2 regions of the Paenibacillus germinis genome follow, and region 2 is predicted to be linked to the other one. Evidence: a T-box and tRNA genes for the amino acid it is inferred to sense, from the RefSeq annotation. Region 2 holds a T-box; the other holds one or more tRNA genes.
The links. The T-box of region 2 lies ahead of GC102_RS28540 (arginine--tRNA ligase). A T-box ahead of a tRNA ligase gene usually reads a tRNA of that ligase, here a tRNA-Arg.

Region 1 (7,910 bases), on a different contig from region 2:
GTAGAGGTGCAGCTTCTTTCCGTTTGTTTTTGCATGACGAAATGCGCCTAGAATCGTTTCATTATCATAAAATTCACCATCACGAATCGATTTAGAAATCCGCGTCAGATCCTGATAAACGATACGGCCTGCGCCGATGTTCAGGTGTCCTACTTCAGAATTCCCCATCTGGCCTTCTGGCAAACCTACGGCCTCACCGCAAGCGGTAAGGGTTGTATGTGGATAACTCGACCAGTAACGGTCGTAGTTAGGCTTTTTAGCATGAGCAACCGCATTCCCCTGCTCTTCTGAGCGGAGTCCGAAGCCATCGAGAATGATGAGTGCTACCGGTTTCGGTCTCGACATGTTACTTCGCCCCCTGGACGAGCTGGATGTAGGAAGCTGGCTCTAAACTCGCTCCGCCTACAAGTGCGCCATCAATGTCAGGCTGTGCCATGTACTCAGCAATGTTGTTTGGCTTCACGCTGCCGCCGTATTGGATGCGAACTGCATCTGCAACGGATGCGCCATAAAGGCCGCTCACCAATGTACGGATGTAACCGATCACGTCTTGTGCATCTTCAGCAGTGGAAGATTTACCTGTGCCGATCGCCCAGATTGGCTCATAAGCGATAACAACTTGTGCAGCTTGCTCTGCGCTAAGACCAGCAAAGGCTGCTTCTGTTTGCACTTTACAAACATCTTTCGTTTGACCCGCTTCGCGTTCTTCCAACTTCTCGCCTACGCAAAGGATTGGCTTCAAGCCGTGTTTGAAAGCTGCAACGACTTTCTTGTTCACGATTTCGTCCGTCTCAGCGAAGTATGCTCTACGTTCGGAGTGACCAATGATCACATACTCAACGCCAAGATCTTTCAGCATTACACCGCTGATTTCACCTGTGAAAGCACCGTTATCTTCAAAATGCAGGTTTTGTGCGCCTACATGAACATCAGTGCCTTTCGCAGCTTCAACCAAAGCAGGCAGATTCGTGAATGGGGAGCAAATTACGCTCTCAACGCCTTCTACAGTGCTGCCTTTGATTTCATTCACGAAGCTAATTGCTTCGGAAACGGTTTTAAACATTTTCCAGTTACCCGCGATAATCGGTTTTCTACTCATGGGATAGGTTCTCCTTAAAGTTATTCGCCAGAATAACTGGCATCGTAAGCATTCACTGTGTGAAAATCATTATTTATCGTTCAAGGCTACTACGCCTGGCAATGCTTTACCTTCCATAAACTCCAAGGAAGCTCCGCCGCCTGTGGACATATGGTTCATTTGATCAGCTAAGTGGAATTTCTCAGTTGCTGCAGCGGAATCGCCACCGCCGATAACTGTGTAACCCTCGGTAGTTGCACAAGCTTGTGCTACAGCACGTGTACCATGGGAGAAAGGCTCGATTTCGAATACGCCCATCGGTCCGTTCCAAACAACCAGCTTGGATTTCGCGATTACGTCTGCATAGAGCTCACGCGTTTTCGGTCCGATGTCAATGCCTTCCCAGTCCGCAGGAATGCCGTCAACGCCAACGATTTGCGTGTTCGCATCTGCGCCGAATTTATCAGCAACAACGATATCCACAGGAATCAAGAAGTTAACGCCTTTTTCTTTCGCTTTTTCAATAAAGCTAAGCGCTAGGTCGAGTTTCTCGTTATCCACAAGGGATTTACCGATTTCGTGACCTTGTGCTTTCAGGAATGTATAGGACAGACCCCCGCCAATAAGGACGTTATCTGCAATGTTCAGGAGGTTCTCAATGACAGCGATTTTGTCTTTCACTTTGGATCCGCCAACGATAGCTGTGAAAGGACGCTCTGGGTTGTTCAATGCTTTGCCTAGAACATCAAGTTCTTTCTCCATCAATAAGCCGGAAACCGCTGGAATGAAGTGTGCGATACCTTCCGTCGAAGCGTGCGCACGGTGTGCTGCACCAAATGCATCGTTCACGAACAGGTCTGCAAGCTCAGCAAATGCTTTTGAGAGTTCAGGATCATTCTTCTCTTCGCCTTCATTGAAACGAACGTTTTCAAGCAAGAGAACGTCACCATTTTGAAGAGCATCCACTTGCGCTTTCACGATTTCGCCAACCGATACATCCGCTTTAATCACGGATTGACCGAGCAATTCAGCCAATTTTGCAGCTACAGGTGTTAAACGCAGTTCTTCAACGACTTGCCCTTTTGGACGTCCGAAGTGACTTGCAAGAATGACTTTCGCGCCTTTTTCGACTAAAAATTTAATCGTAGGCAGTGTTTCTCTGATTCGTGTATCATCGGTGATTTGACCATTCTCTACAGGTACGTTGAAATCAACGCGAACAAATACTCTTTTACCAGCTACTTCAACATCGCGAACACTTTTCTTACTCATAGGTCAAAGCCTCCTGAACGTGTATGGTATACTTCCGGTCAACCTTTTATATGGGAAAATCGCACATAAAGAGGAGAATCTCTTCTCCCCTTCATGTGTTTTGAAATCTGTGATTAGTAAATTATAGACCTTTTTTAGCGATGAAAGCTACTAAATCAACAACACGGTTGGAGTAGCCCCACTCGTTATCGTACCAGGAAACCACTTTCAGCATGTTGTCGCCAACTACCATTGTGGAAAGAGCGTCGATTGTGGAGGAAGCTGGGTCACCATTGAAGTCGCTGGATACAAGTGCATCTTCTGTGTAGTTCAGAATGCCTTTAAGTGGGCCTTCGGAAGCTGCTTTCAAAGCTGCGTTTACTTCGTCAACAGTTACGTTAACTTTAAGCTCAACAACCAAATCCGTTACGGATACGTTAGGTGTTGGAACACGCATAGCCATACCGTTCAATTTGCCTTTAAGCTCAGGAAGAACTAGACCGATTGCTTTTGCTGCGCCAGTGCTGGAAGGAATGATGTTCTCAGCTGCAGCACGAGCACGACGAAGGTCTTTATGTGGAACGTCAAGAACGGATTGGTCATTTGTGTACGAGTGAACAGTTGTCATCATACCTTTTACGATTCCGAAGCTATCGTTGATAACTTTCGCGAAAGGAGCTAGACAGTTCGTCGTACATGAAGCGTTGGAGATGATTGTGTGTGCAGCTGGATCGTATTTGTCTTCGTTAACACCAAGTACGATTGTGATATCTTCGTCGGAAGCAGGAGCGGAAATGATAACTTTCTTAGCTCCACCTTTCAAGTGAAGAGCTGCTTTTTCTTTTGCAGTGAAAATACCAGTGGATTCGATTACGATTTCAGCGCCTACAGAAGCCCAAGGCAGGTTCCCAGGGTCACGCTCAGCAAAAACCTTGATGGAACGACCGTTAACGATCAATTCGCCTTCACCAGCTTCAACTGTAGCGTCTAGTTTACCGTGAGTAGTGTCATATTTGAGCAAGTGAGCCAAAGTTTTAACGTCTGTCAAATCGTTTACTGCTACGATTTGTACATCTGCGTTGTTCAATGCTGCGCGGAATACGTTACGACCAATACGTCCGAAACCGTTAATACCTACTTTTGTTGTCATAGCCAATTCCTCCTAAGATTAAATAAATAATATTATATTTCAAAACGCAGCTGATAAAGGCATACGTTATGATGTCTTTCGTCTTTATTAAACATGCTTCATAATTTCTAAAGCTGCTGCCTCATCGGTCACAAGGACATCTTCCTGTCCATGACGAAGTACGGAAGCGATCGCTTCCCCTTTACTCTTCCCGCCGGCTACACCAATAACGACTTCAATACGCTGAAGATCCTCCAGACGAAGCCCTACGGTTGGCATCTTGTGAACCACATTTCCTTGGCGGTCAAAATAGTATCCTAACGCCTCTGCGAGAGCACCCTCGGCTTCCAGACTGCGTGTCGTCTCGGCGTCGACCTTACGTCTGCGTGCCATGACCATAGCATCTCCGATACCGTGTACAACGATGCGACAACTGCGAACAGCGTCAACAACTTCTTGAATTTGCGGATCTTGGATCAGCGATTGGTACGCTTCCTCCCCGAGATGATCCGGTACATGCAGCAATCGGTATTTGCCGCCTGTTTTCTTGGCCATAATAGAAGCAATGGTGTTCGCCTGCATATCCACACTTTCTCCAAGTCCACCGCGAGCCGGTACGAACCAGCTGCCTTTCATGGAAGAGGATGTCGCTAGGTTATTCGCAATCTGCGCCATCGTAGATCCACCGGTTACAGCAATGACATCATCTTTGGACACGTACTTGCGGAGTGCTGCTGCACCTGCACGTCCTAGCTCCTTCTTCGTAAATACCGAAGTGTCGGAGTCTCCTGGGACAACAATCACTTGCGAGATGCTATACGACTTAGCAATGCTTTCCTCTAAGTCCGTCAATCCAAAAGCCATCTTAATGATGGGCTGCATGTCTTCAAGCAATTGGCGGCCGGATTCACTAATCTTCATCCCTGTGGCATCCGATTCGAGAAGTCCAAGCTCCTTAAGGAAATCAACTTCCCCGCGCAGCACGCGTTCAGTCATTTCGAGCGAAGAGGCTAACGTTCTACGTCCGACAACACCGGAGACTAAGATATGATGTAGAATCGAGTACCGCTTCTTCATGATGTCCATGAGATCCGGCAAGAGCTGTTTCTGAATGTCAAGTATTTCTCTCATATGACGACTTATAACGCTCCCGATCCGTCGATGGACGTTTTATGTCCCGGGTATACATTTTGCGTCCCACCCGGGCGAAAAAAAAGTTCCTTACACAATTCCCACATCAGAAAGATGAATTCACTGAAGATTGTTCGGCGTGAATGCTTTCTGATATCTTACATTTTCATTATAACCAATAATCTTTCCAGATTCAACATTTGTTCAAACATTTTTCACCAATATGGGCTGAAAGGGCTTACTGTCTTGCTTTTTCTGAGCGTCTGACATATAATAACCCTTGCTTCACTTTTTAACTTTTTATGCGCCCGTGGTCCAATGGATATGACGTAGGCCTCCGAAGCCTGAGATAAAGGTTCGATTCCTTTCGGGCGCGTTCATAAGAATTACAGCAGAATCAGCACCAGAATGACCAAAATCAGCATCCTTGCTGATTTTTTTTGTTGTTAGTTTGACCTTTCTTGACCTTCAGAGGTTTTTTCGTTATCATACTTGTAGATACTGTAAACAGTATGTACAAAAGAGATCAATTTCATTATTCTATGATGACATTGACTCCAGGCATCAATCTTTTAAACCATGTACCCACCCCAAGGAGGTCATTCTCATGAGTTTTATTCCTATGGTCGTCGAACAGGACGCGCGCGGTGAAAGAGGGTATGACATCTACTCTCGCTTGCTGAAGGACCGCATTATTTTCTTAGGCACGGGTGTCAACGATGTTGTGGCTAATTCCATCATTGCTCAGCTACTTTTCTTGGCCGCACAAGATCCTGATAAAGATATCTCGCTTTACATCAACAGCCCTGGCGGTTCCATTACAGCCGGTATGGCCATCTTTGACACGATGCAATTCATTAAGCCAGACGTATCCACGATCTGCGTTGGTATGGCTGCTTCAATGGGGGCATTCCTCCTCACAGCAGGCGCCAAAGGCAAACGTTACGCTTTGCCTAACAGCGAAGTCATGATTCACCAACCGCTTGGTGGTGCTGAAGGTCAAGCCTCAGACATCGAAATCCGCGCTAAGCGTATTTTGAAAATGAGAGACAACCTTAACAAAATCCTAGCTGAGCGCACGGGTCAAACTTTCGAGCGCATCGAAAAAGACACAGACCGCGACAACTTCATGAGCGCTGCGGAAGCGGCCGCATACGGACTCATCGATAAAGTCATCGAGCGCGTCTAATTTGTAAAATAAAAACCAGCTTGCAGTGACTGCTCAACGAGCGGCCGTGCGGCTGGTTTTTTTATTGGGATCTTCCCACAAACCCCTTCTTCTCACCGTCGCCGTAAGCTCCGAAACCGACTTCTCAGACCACATAACCTAGCTTCAACGTGGCTTGGGGATACTTTAGGCGCGGTTTTTGAGCCTAACTCAGTCTGCACCCAGCAATAAGCTCTCGATTTTCGCGCTTATCCCCACACATCACTTCTCGCTGCCGCCGTAAGCTCCAAAATCGACTTCTCAGCCAGCCTCATCGTGGTTTGTGGTTGCTATAGGATCGATTTCTGTGCCTATCTCAGCCTATCTCAGCCTACATCCAGCAATAAGTCCGATTTCTGAGCGAAATAGCCCTTATCCTGCTTACATAAGAATGTTTTTCATCGTTAAAGTGCACCATTCTCTCTTTCCACTCCACTTAACGATGAATAACATCCTCTCAGCTCACACCACATGCGAATCAACCCCGATTCCTCTTACTTAAGCAGGTTTTTCATCGTTAAAGTGCTCCATTCTCACTTTCCCCTCCACTTAACAATGAAAAACATCCTCTCAGCTCACTTCACATGCGAAACAGCTCAGATCCTGCTTACTTAAGAATGTTTTTCATCGTTAAAGTACTACTCTCCCTCTTTCTCCTCCACTTAACAATGAAAAACATCCTCTCAGCTCACTTCACATGCGAATCAACCCCGATTACTCTTACTTAAGCAGGCTTTTCATCGTTAAAGTGCTACTTTCTCACTTCCCCCTCCACTTAACAATGAAAAACATCCTCTCAGCTCACTTCACATGCGAATCAGTCGATTTCCGAGCTTATTCCTCATCTCTTACCACTGCCACAAGTTCACAAAAAAAGAGCCTCCTGAGATCCCAGTGTTATGCTGTACGCATCACTAGGATCTCCAAAGGCTCTTATCTTTTCATCTTACTTCTTCTCATCCAATGGATAGAAAATCAGGTCAATCGGGAATGCCGAGCCTGCTGGAGGCGTGAACTCGATATCCAGCGCGTCTTCCGTACCTGTCGTACGAGCCAGCACTTCCATTCCATCAAATGCCGTAATGACACCGGAATATGGTACCGGAATGATCTCACCGTTTATTTTGAACGGTCCTTTGAACACGCCGCCTTTGGCCATAATCATAACAGCCATTTTACGCGGCTTATCCGCATGGATTTTATAAACTACGCCATAATTACCGCCGTTCTCCACATTCTGCTTGCGCATCACGTCATACCCTTTAACGAACGGATCCGTCTTATTATCTCCAATCGTTAGTACCGATGTTTTCGCGAAACTTGTGGCGTCTATATCCCATTTAATCTCTGATATTGGGAACGTCCCGCGTACATGGCCCGTGAAGCCCAATAACGGAAGTTCTTGTGCAATCGTTGGCGTCAGCATGCGATCCGTCACACCGAACGAGATTTGCAGCTCACCATCTGTTTCCACATCGTAAAATAAGTTCACACCCTGCCCCGGATAGAAATCCGGAAGCTTCGCATATACGTAAGTCTCATGAGGAGGAACTGTCAGTTCGTCTGTGTACACATTGCCTAAAAGGAAGTCTACGGACGCTTCGCTACCGATCAAATTCGCATAAACTGAAGGATATACCTCGCCTTTATTCGTTGTCTTGATCTTAACCGGTTTATCCGAGTTATTCGTTGCGAATATCGCCATGGTCATCTTCTGTTTCGTACCATTGATGTGATCGGCATACAATCGCGCTTTGCCATTGATATTATCACGGTACAGAATACCACTCTCTGTAAACTCTTCCGGACTGTCGCTCACTAGAAGCGTACGTCCTGGAACCTCTGTTACTTTTTTAGGCAAAAGAGGCATCTCATTGAAATGAGCCCAAATCGTACCCCAGTCCGACTTGATGAAACCACCAACTGGCTTCGTATATATCGGGTATTCCATTTCAGTCAAATAAGGCTCATTAACTACTGTTACAAAGCTTTTGAACAATTTACTTACATGTCCGTGACCATCTTTAACCGTCAAAGTAACCGGATATTTACCTGGTTTGAAAAAGGCTTCCTGATTGCCCGCCCAATCATAGGATGCAATACCTTCCGCATCG
Region 2 (7,910 bases):
TGATGCAGCAGCAATCATTGAAGCGGGTAAACAAGATCAGGGCTGGGTAAACGTCGGCACATTGAAGGAGCCCGGACGTGTAGAGGGCAAGAAAACAATGGGACTTGAGCTCGCCGAACAACTTTGTTGGACATTCCCCGACGTCATCATCTATCCAACTGGCGGCGGCTCCGGTATTATTGGCATGTGGAAAGCTTTCCAGGAGCTCAAAGCACTCCGCTGGATTGACGGTCCCATGCCCAGATTCGTTTGCGTGCAGGAAGAGGGATGCCAGCCAATTGTCGACGGCATAACATGCAACCAAGCTGAAAGTGCCCAAGCTGCCGGAGTAGAAACAAGTCCGACAGGTATGCGCGTACCGAATCCGCCAGACTTGGCGTTCATCCTGTCGATTGTGGAACAAAGCGGCGGCACAGCCATCGCCCTGTCCAAGAGCCAAATTGCCGAGGCCACTCGCACTTTAGGCTCGCAGGGCATCTCCTCGTCCCCCGAAGGATCGGCAACTTGGGCAGGTCTGCTCGCCCTCTGCGACAGCGGATGGCTGCGTCCGAGCGATTCCATTGTGCTTTTTAATACGTCGCACGCGATGAAATATGTGAAGTTTGGTTCCATCTCTGCACTTCCGATTATTAGAAGCTATGAGGATTATCTCCGTTTGTAGGAATGTTGTACGCTGTACAACTTCCTAAGTTGCAAACACAGAAAAGACTATTCATAGGAAGACTATTCCGCTATAAAATCCTTAAATCAAACCATATTAAACAAAAAACAAATTAAATCAATCAAAATATAACCTAACCCCGTACAAACCAAACCAGACCAAATCAAACCAAAATGAACAGCCAGGAGGAAACCCTCCTGGCTGTTCATTTTCAACCTTATTGACCTAAATTATTTTCTTCATACAACCGATACATCGCTTGAATTAAAGGCTCTGCCGGGTCACGATTCAATAAATATAACGTCATTAAATATTGCAGCGGAAGCGCACACGTATTATTGCCGTCTTCAACAGCTACGAAGCCAGCCTCTAGGACTGGACCATGCTCCTCATGAAGCTCCAAGTCAACATAGATCTTTTGATCAGGGAATTCTTCTCGCACGGTAGCCGCGCAATAAGGAACAATATGTTTATCCAGCAGCTCTTTGGCTTCATCTTCCGATTGAGGAGGATTCGGCAGTGGATGATTTTCTGGGCTTCTTAGCAAGTCTACGAAGAAGGACGATAACCACAGCCCTGCATTCGGATTCGTTTGGAAGTTTCTCATAATTTCATTCAAGAAAAATCCGCATGATGTGGACTTTTCATCATTTTTAAGTGTGAAGGCAAACATTGGACCATAAGTCGGATTATTGCCGATTTGTCCATCTACTTCATATTCGGGAAATTGTTCTTTCATTACTTCTTGAATGTGCTGAAACCAAGTCATAATGATTTGGGCCTGTTCGCGTTCTTGGTCTTGTTCGTTATCTACTGGAGCTTGTGTGTCGATATCTTTTTCTGTCATTGTGGTTAAAGCCTCCTGAATCATTCAAATTGGCACGAATATCCCTATTGTACCGCATTTGATCAAGATCAGAAAGCTTATGTTGCATTTTTAAGGACGAATGCGGACAACCCCGACTTCCGAAGCATTAATCGAAATGGCATTGCCTCCTTGACCGATCGTTGCTCTAGCGGGGATGAATGCGAGTGTTTTTCCGGTTACAATCGTTTTGGCGTCGGCATACCCAGTACTTCCAGTACCTGATGCATGGTTTGTTTATATGTTTGCGTGATCCAAAGGCGATGGGCGATGCTTTCTTCACTGCCTTTTAAAACCGGACAAACACTGTAGAAATGATTAAAAAGCGAAGCTAGCTCGAAAGCATAATGGCAGAGTATGCTAGGTGCCAATTGTTTTGTGGCAGTTTCCAGTGTTTCGGGCCAATAGGCGGCGTGCCTCAAAAGTTGATATTCCTGTTCTTCCAACAGAGTCCCATCGAACTTTGCCTCCATTCGTGACAGACGAGTATCTTTCTTCGCTTTGTCCAAAATACTGTTTGCTCTTGTGTAGGCATAAAGCAAGTAGACGCCCGTGTTCCCGGTAATTTCCGTCGCATGCTCCAGGTCAAAAATAACTTCCGTTTGCAGCTGATATTTCAGCAAATAATAACGGATCGCAGCCGCAGCTATCGATCTGCTGGAAATCCCCGCTTTTCTTGAGCGTTTAGCGTCAATGACTCTCTCCATGCGATCTAGTAGGTCCGCGACTTTAATTCCAATCCCTTGGCGCCCAGACATCGCATAGGAGCTTTTGCCCTCCGAAATATCAATACCCAGTCCTGCAGCAGTTCCCGGGCTTAAGGAAACGACTCCATAGCTCACGTGTTTAAGCTGACTCGCCTGCTGCTCATAGCCCAACACTTCTAGAGCTAGCTTTACCATCTCCTGCGGGTATTGCTGACGATAATCAATGACATTAATGACAGCATCCGCTTGCCCTATCGATTTCTTCTTGCCCTGGGAAGCTGTGGACCATAGTCCTTCCTCCCATTTTTGATATACAAAATCATTCGACAGCACACCGAATTTCCATAGATGATAGGCTATATCCTTCGCTGTATACGTTAAAATACCATTGGAACGAACGAGCACTTTATCCCCTTGATAATCCGTGCTTTCTCCAACTGAAGCAGCTCCTTCTTCTAGATTCTTCAATACCCAGCAGCCTGCTAATTTCCCATCCGTCACCTTATGAAACATATCTGTTTGGCACAGCAGCTCGAAGGTTGTATCCCAAAATCCCGCTCTCACAATACTGCTTTCCCAAACCAGCACATCGTATTTAATACCGAATTGCTTCATTTCTTCCAACTGCTCGCGAACAATCCTTTCAGCCACCAAAGCACCCATCCATGCAAGATTGGAATGCCCGCTCTCTAGCGCATGAAGAACGGTAGAACGCTGCTCTACAAGCTCCGGCTGCACTTTGTAAGCCTGATTCACCTTCGCGTAGGTCTCCCAACAAAAGTCGCCAAATCGATTAAAAGTCTCTTCTGTTTGTGTATGAAGAATGCCCACCACGGTATCCGCTAATTGATTCCCCAGATCATCAATATAGTTATGCACCTCCACCTGATAACCTGCTTGCGAGAGCATGCGTGACAACGAATCACCGATACAGGAATTTCTCAAATGGCCAACATGAGCGGCTTTATTGGGGTTGATTGACGTATGCTCGATCAATATTTTTGTTTTGTTTCTTTGGTCATCAAGCCCTTGTGCAGCACCATAATGACCAGTAGACCAGGTGTCCCAATCTATATAAAAGTTCAGAAACCCCGGCGGCACCGCAGCCACTTTGGCAAATAAGCCTTGAACACACCCGTTCTTTTCTATGCGCTGTTGAAGCTCTTGCGCGATTTGCAAAGGAGCTTTACGAACTATTTTTGCTAAAAGCATAGCTACATTCGTGCTGTAATCACCGTGCTCAGGATGAGCTGGGTGCTCCGTCAAGATTTTCAGAGTCGCAGGCTGTTCAATTCCGTACTCTTGAAATAAAACATCTACATGAAGCTTGATTTCATTCGTTAGAAGCTGCTGAATCATGGAATATTCCTCCTAATAGGATAATGCGAAACAGCGAATGTTTTTGGCAGAAAAGCGCAAAAAAGCCCCCGTCTCTACAATAAGAGACGAGAGCTGTTCATTCCCGCGGTACCACTCTAAGTGTTAAACCACTGGTTTAACCACTCCAACGATAACGGCTTATGCCGGATCTTCCTACAACGTACCTTCGGAAGACCATTTCCCAGGCCCGCTTCACTCTTGACATTCGTACCGGTTCCCACCTGCTCCGGCTCGCTGCGACTGTCCGACAAGAATTACTGTCCTGTTCACCAATGTTGCTTATGAAATTAAGAATTTACTGAATATTACAGCAATAATAATGTGTTGTCAAGATGCAACTAATTTCATCATCATAATGCCAATGAACGCTAAAGCTAAGCCGGATTGCTCCATTTTCGAGAATTTATCCCTCAATACAAACCGTGTATACAATAAAACTATCAATACATTAAGTGCAACAACTGCGGAAACTAACCCCGTTTTCCCCTGATCGAACGCATGAATAATGAAGATCATACCAATGACATTTGTGATCCCGATGACCATTCCGATCAAGAAGGTTCTACGTTCGGTCCAACTGGCTGGCGCAACTTCCTTTCCTTTATCCTTGGCCCTGTCCTTCAACCACCATAATCCAAAACAGCAAGTCCCCGTCGCAAACATAAAAAATAGCGTTGGAAATAATGGCGCAGAAACGATGGTTGTCCATTTGCTAGACAAATCATTCCCGGCAAAAAGAAACAAAGCAAGCACACCCCATCCGGCTCCTTGCAGGTTCTTTAAAGTGATATCATTCGAGTAACGAACGAATAAAATTCCTACAACGATCACAATGAAGGCAAAAAATTGCCATAAATTGAGTCGTTCATCCCAGAGTAGAAATGCGACAAAAACCACAACGACCGATGGCAAACCGGTGAGGATAGCAACTAACGAGGCTTTGCCTACCGCAAAGCCTTTGAACATACTGGCATTGGCTCCAAAGGAGAACAACCCCATCTGAACACCAATCAGAGCAGACACCGTCCACTCTTGCTGAGTAATAAGGGCGCAGCAAATGCTGACGAGCGCCCCCATAAAAAATGTGCCGCATAGCAGCACATTTCGATTCAGCGATTGCTGGCTGGTCCAATGATATAGAATGCCTCGCAGCCCGAAACTGACAGCCGCAAGTACTGAAAATATAAGCCACATGAGAACAGTTACCCCTTTCTTTTAAGCAAAGATCGGGTAATTTTACCACATTAATCTTTATTGGACAACACTTGGTTGTAACAATAAACGCACAAGGATCGCATCTCCGCCAGCAGATACTTTTACTTCAGCAAATTTGGCGTCCCTTTCATATATACGGCCTGTTCCTTCCGGAATGAAATAAGTCTCAATGCCGAACTCAATACCCTCGTAACCGAGTTTTTTTCCATTCAAGCGAACCTCTCCCGGTGCTAATGTTTCACCTTTGGTGTACACGCGGCGGTACTCGTAAACACCTGTCGCCTGGTTCGGAGCGAGAACGATTGTAATTTTCCCCTTAGAATCTGCATCTTGATTTTCATCTGCATATAGAGGCGGCTCAGATATCGTATAGCGTAAACGCACATAATCACCCTGAATGAGAGAACGTGGATCAAGAGGTTCAAGCTGCAGCTTAATCAGCTGTCCGTGAGCAAGCAGCCACTCACTTTTGCCAATTTGTAAGGACATTGCCATGACTTGCAGCAGAACTAGCAGAGCAATAATCCAGCGATTCATTGCATAATTAGAGCTAGCCTCTGGTTGCTCGCTTACTTCCAAGCGATGTCTTTTTTCATACCAAACCGTAAAAGCAAGAACCAAAATCCCGATGACCGCAAAGCTAATCGATTTGTGCAGAAGCTTCCAGGCGAGATCGTAATATTTGTATACCAGGAAAGCAATCCAGAAGCCCATTGACCATGCGTAAATCCATTTGATATGCAGTTGTCTGCTAATGACTAAAGCGAGAAAAACGACGATAAAGAACAGCACATTGGCTATATAATACCAAGATGACTCCGCCATAAAAGTTAAGGCAAATAAAGTTAACAAAAATGAAGGAAAACTGCTGTAAAGAATAGGCTGTCTGACTCCCGCATTGGCTATGACCTGACCACTGGCAAAGATAACGAATAATAAAGCGGTAAGCACAGTAAGCACAATTATTCCGCTATCTATCCAATTGAAAAGTACGAAGGAAGCAATAATGACACCAGTAAGAAAGAAGAATATACGATGTACCAACCCAGCAATGTAGATGAAAGCTGCAACCGTAAGCGCTAGGAAAACCAAGAGAATAGGAACATTTTCTGTAAAAACAGCCGCTCCGGCGCCAAGCAGCAATCCACTAATGAGAATTGTGTATCGTACTAATGAATTTAGTTTTTTCGCTATGATCATCGCAATGACAGTGACAATACCAAAACCTATAAGCACATTCTCTGGTTCATCAAATCCTAGTACAACTGTAACGATCCCAATGATCGTCAAGCTTCCCAGAAGCGAACCAATAATGATGACCGAAACCGTGAGGACACGAACGACCCATTTGGTAAAATCTCCATCCGGCTTCGCTTGATCCGAAGTTTCTAAATTTGAGCGATTTTCCGGATCCAACTGCTTGGATGCAGGATTCCAAGAGCGAATAAAGTTCATAAACTTCACATTCGCAAAGATGAACAAGATAATAAACAACAAGCTAGCAATGAAAAAGAACTCGTTATAATGCTGGATAATAAGCTCGATATATTTGACTGTCACCGTGATGGATACCCACAAACCAGCAAACAATAGATAAGCTTTGTTCCTCGTCTTGTGTGTATAGTAAACGGCTGCCGCAAGTACTAGAACGAGAGGTAAGTTCATTAAGACACCGTACTTTTCGTACGCTTGTGAGTTTGAAGCCACGACCAAAACTGCCATCCCAACTTGAAAAGAGATCCATTTGAGAAAAGATGAGTGCAATCGCCCCCGCTCGGTCAGAACATACAAGATGCCATTCGCAATGGCGATTCCGAGCCAGATGATAATTTGGATGATTTCCGCATCTGAGCTCCCTCCCCAACGTCCGAAGAAATAAATCCCATAAGCGAGATGACCTAAAATATACGCCAGTACATAGTAAGGTTGCCATCTAGTTAATAGGGCAAGTAAAAATGCCGGAATGAACCATACGGCGAACAAGCTGTAACTGTCAGCATGAGAATTGTAGGTTTGCCCAATGAGTCCAACACCTACACCGAAGGATATACAGCTCGCGAACAGGCTAAGTTTACTTAGAAACTGCCTGCCATTTTGGCGAGAAAGCCATAGAGATAAGCCGTAAAAGCCCATTATGAGCACAAAGACAGGAATGAATTTCTCCCAGCGGTTTAATTTCTCCCAATTCGTAGCGAAAAAATATACAATGGCGGTTAGTAGCGCACTAGCTCCCAAAACATAGCCTAGTTGAATCGTAACAAATTTGGATTTCATGATGATATTCCTCCTCTCGCTTACTTCTAATTGTACTAGAGATATGCAGTTTGAGAAGTACTATCTATTCCTAGTACCAGATCATTAGCCTATGGATGACTACGACTTTAAAATAACAAAAAGCCAGCACTAGGCTGGCAAGTAATCAAATGAACAAAGCCGTTATTTTCAATTTGTAATCTTAAAATTTTGAACGGAACCTTGCAGAACAACAGCCATATCAGATAGTTGGCGAATAGCTGAAGTAATTTCTTGAATGGAAGCACTTTGCTCTTGAGCCGCCGCCGCTACTTCCTCGTAGCCTGCAGATTGTTCCTCTGTAATCCCAGAGATTTTCTGCATGGCGTTAGAAATGATCTCAAAGGATCTTTCTGCTCTCACTAAAGTACTGATCAAGTGGTCTGTCCGATTGGAGAAAACAGAAATACCGTTAAAAATAACTTTAAAACTTTCATATGTTTCATTAATCCAGCTCTGACCTTGTTCAACTGCTTGATTTCCTTGAACAATGCTCTCCATGACAAGTAGGCTGTCATTTTGGGTACTGGAAACGAGCTCGGTGATCGAGCTTGCGGCTTTTGTGGATTGCTCCGCCAGCTTCTTCACTTCACCAGCGACAACGGCAAAGCCTTTCCCCTGTTCTCCAACACGTGCCGCTTCAATGGACGCATTCAGAGCCAGTAGGTTCGTTTGTTGTGCAATTTCGGTGATGATATGAATAATTTCCCCGATTTCCTTCGAGCGGTTTCCTAGCTGCTGTGCGGCTTCTTGGGAATGCTTCATCTCTTTCTGAATCACATTCATCTGA

Region 1: it has a tRNA-Arg gene. The T-box ahead of GC102_RS28540 (arginine--tRNA ligase) is inferred to sense a tRNA for this amino acid. The anticodon was not compared.

Annotation. Positions count from the first base shown of each region.
Region 1 covers NZ_WHOC01000007.1:81,417-89,326, forward strand. The annotation lists gene gpmI (2,3-bisphosphoglycerate-independent phosphoglycerate mutase) at 1-345, opposite strand, end outside; gene tpiA (triose-phosphate isomerase) at 347-1,099, opposite strand; gene GC102_RS01015 (phosphoglycerate kinase) at 1,169-2,350, opposite strand; gene gap (type I glyceraldehyde-3-phosphate dehydrogenase) at 2,472-3,479, opposite strand; gene GC102_RS01025 (sugar-binding transcriptional regulator) at 3,567-4,589, opposite strand; tRNA gene GC102_RS01030 (tRNA-Arg) at 4,894-4,965, shown strand; gene clpP (ATP-dependent Clp endopeptidase proteolytic subunit ClpP) at 5,197-5,778, shown strand; gene GC102_RS01040 (stalk domain-containing protein) at 6,743-7,910, opposite strand, start outside.
Region 2 covers NZ_WHOC01000149.1:230,432-238,341, forward strand. The annotation lists gene GC102_RS28530 (threonine synthase) at 1-661, shown strand, start outside; gene GC102_RS28535 (hypothetical protein) at 879-1,508, opposite strand; gene GC102_RS28540 (arginine--tRNA ligase) at 1,706-3,592, opposite strand; T-box leader at 3,672-3,892, opposite strand; gene GC102_RS28545 (EamA family transporter) at 3,941-4,807, opposite strand; gene GC102_RS28550 (GDYXXLXY domain-containing protein) at 4,865-7,102, opposite strand; gene GC102_RS39705 (methyl-accepting chemotaxis protein) at 7,271-7,910, opposite strand, start outside.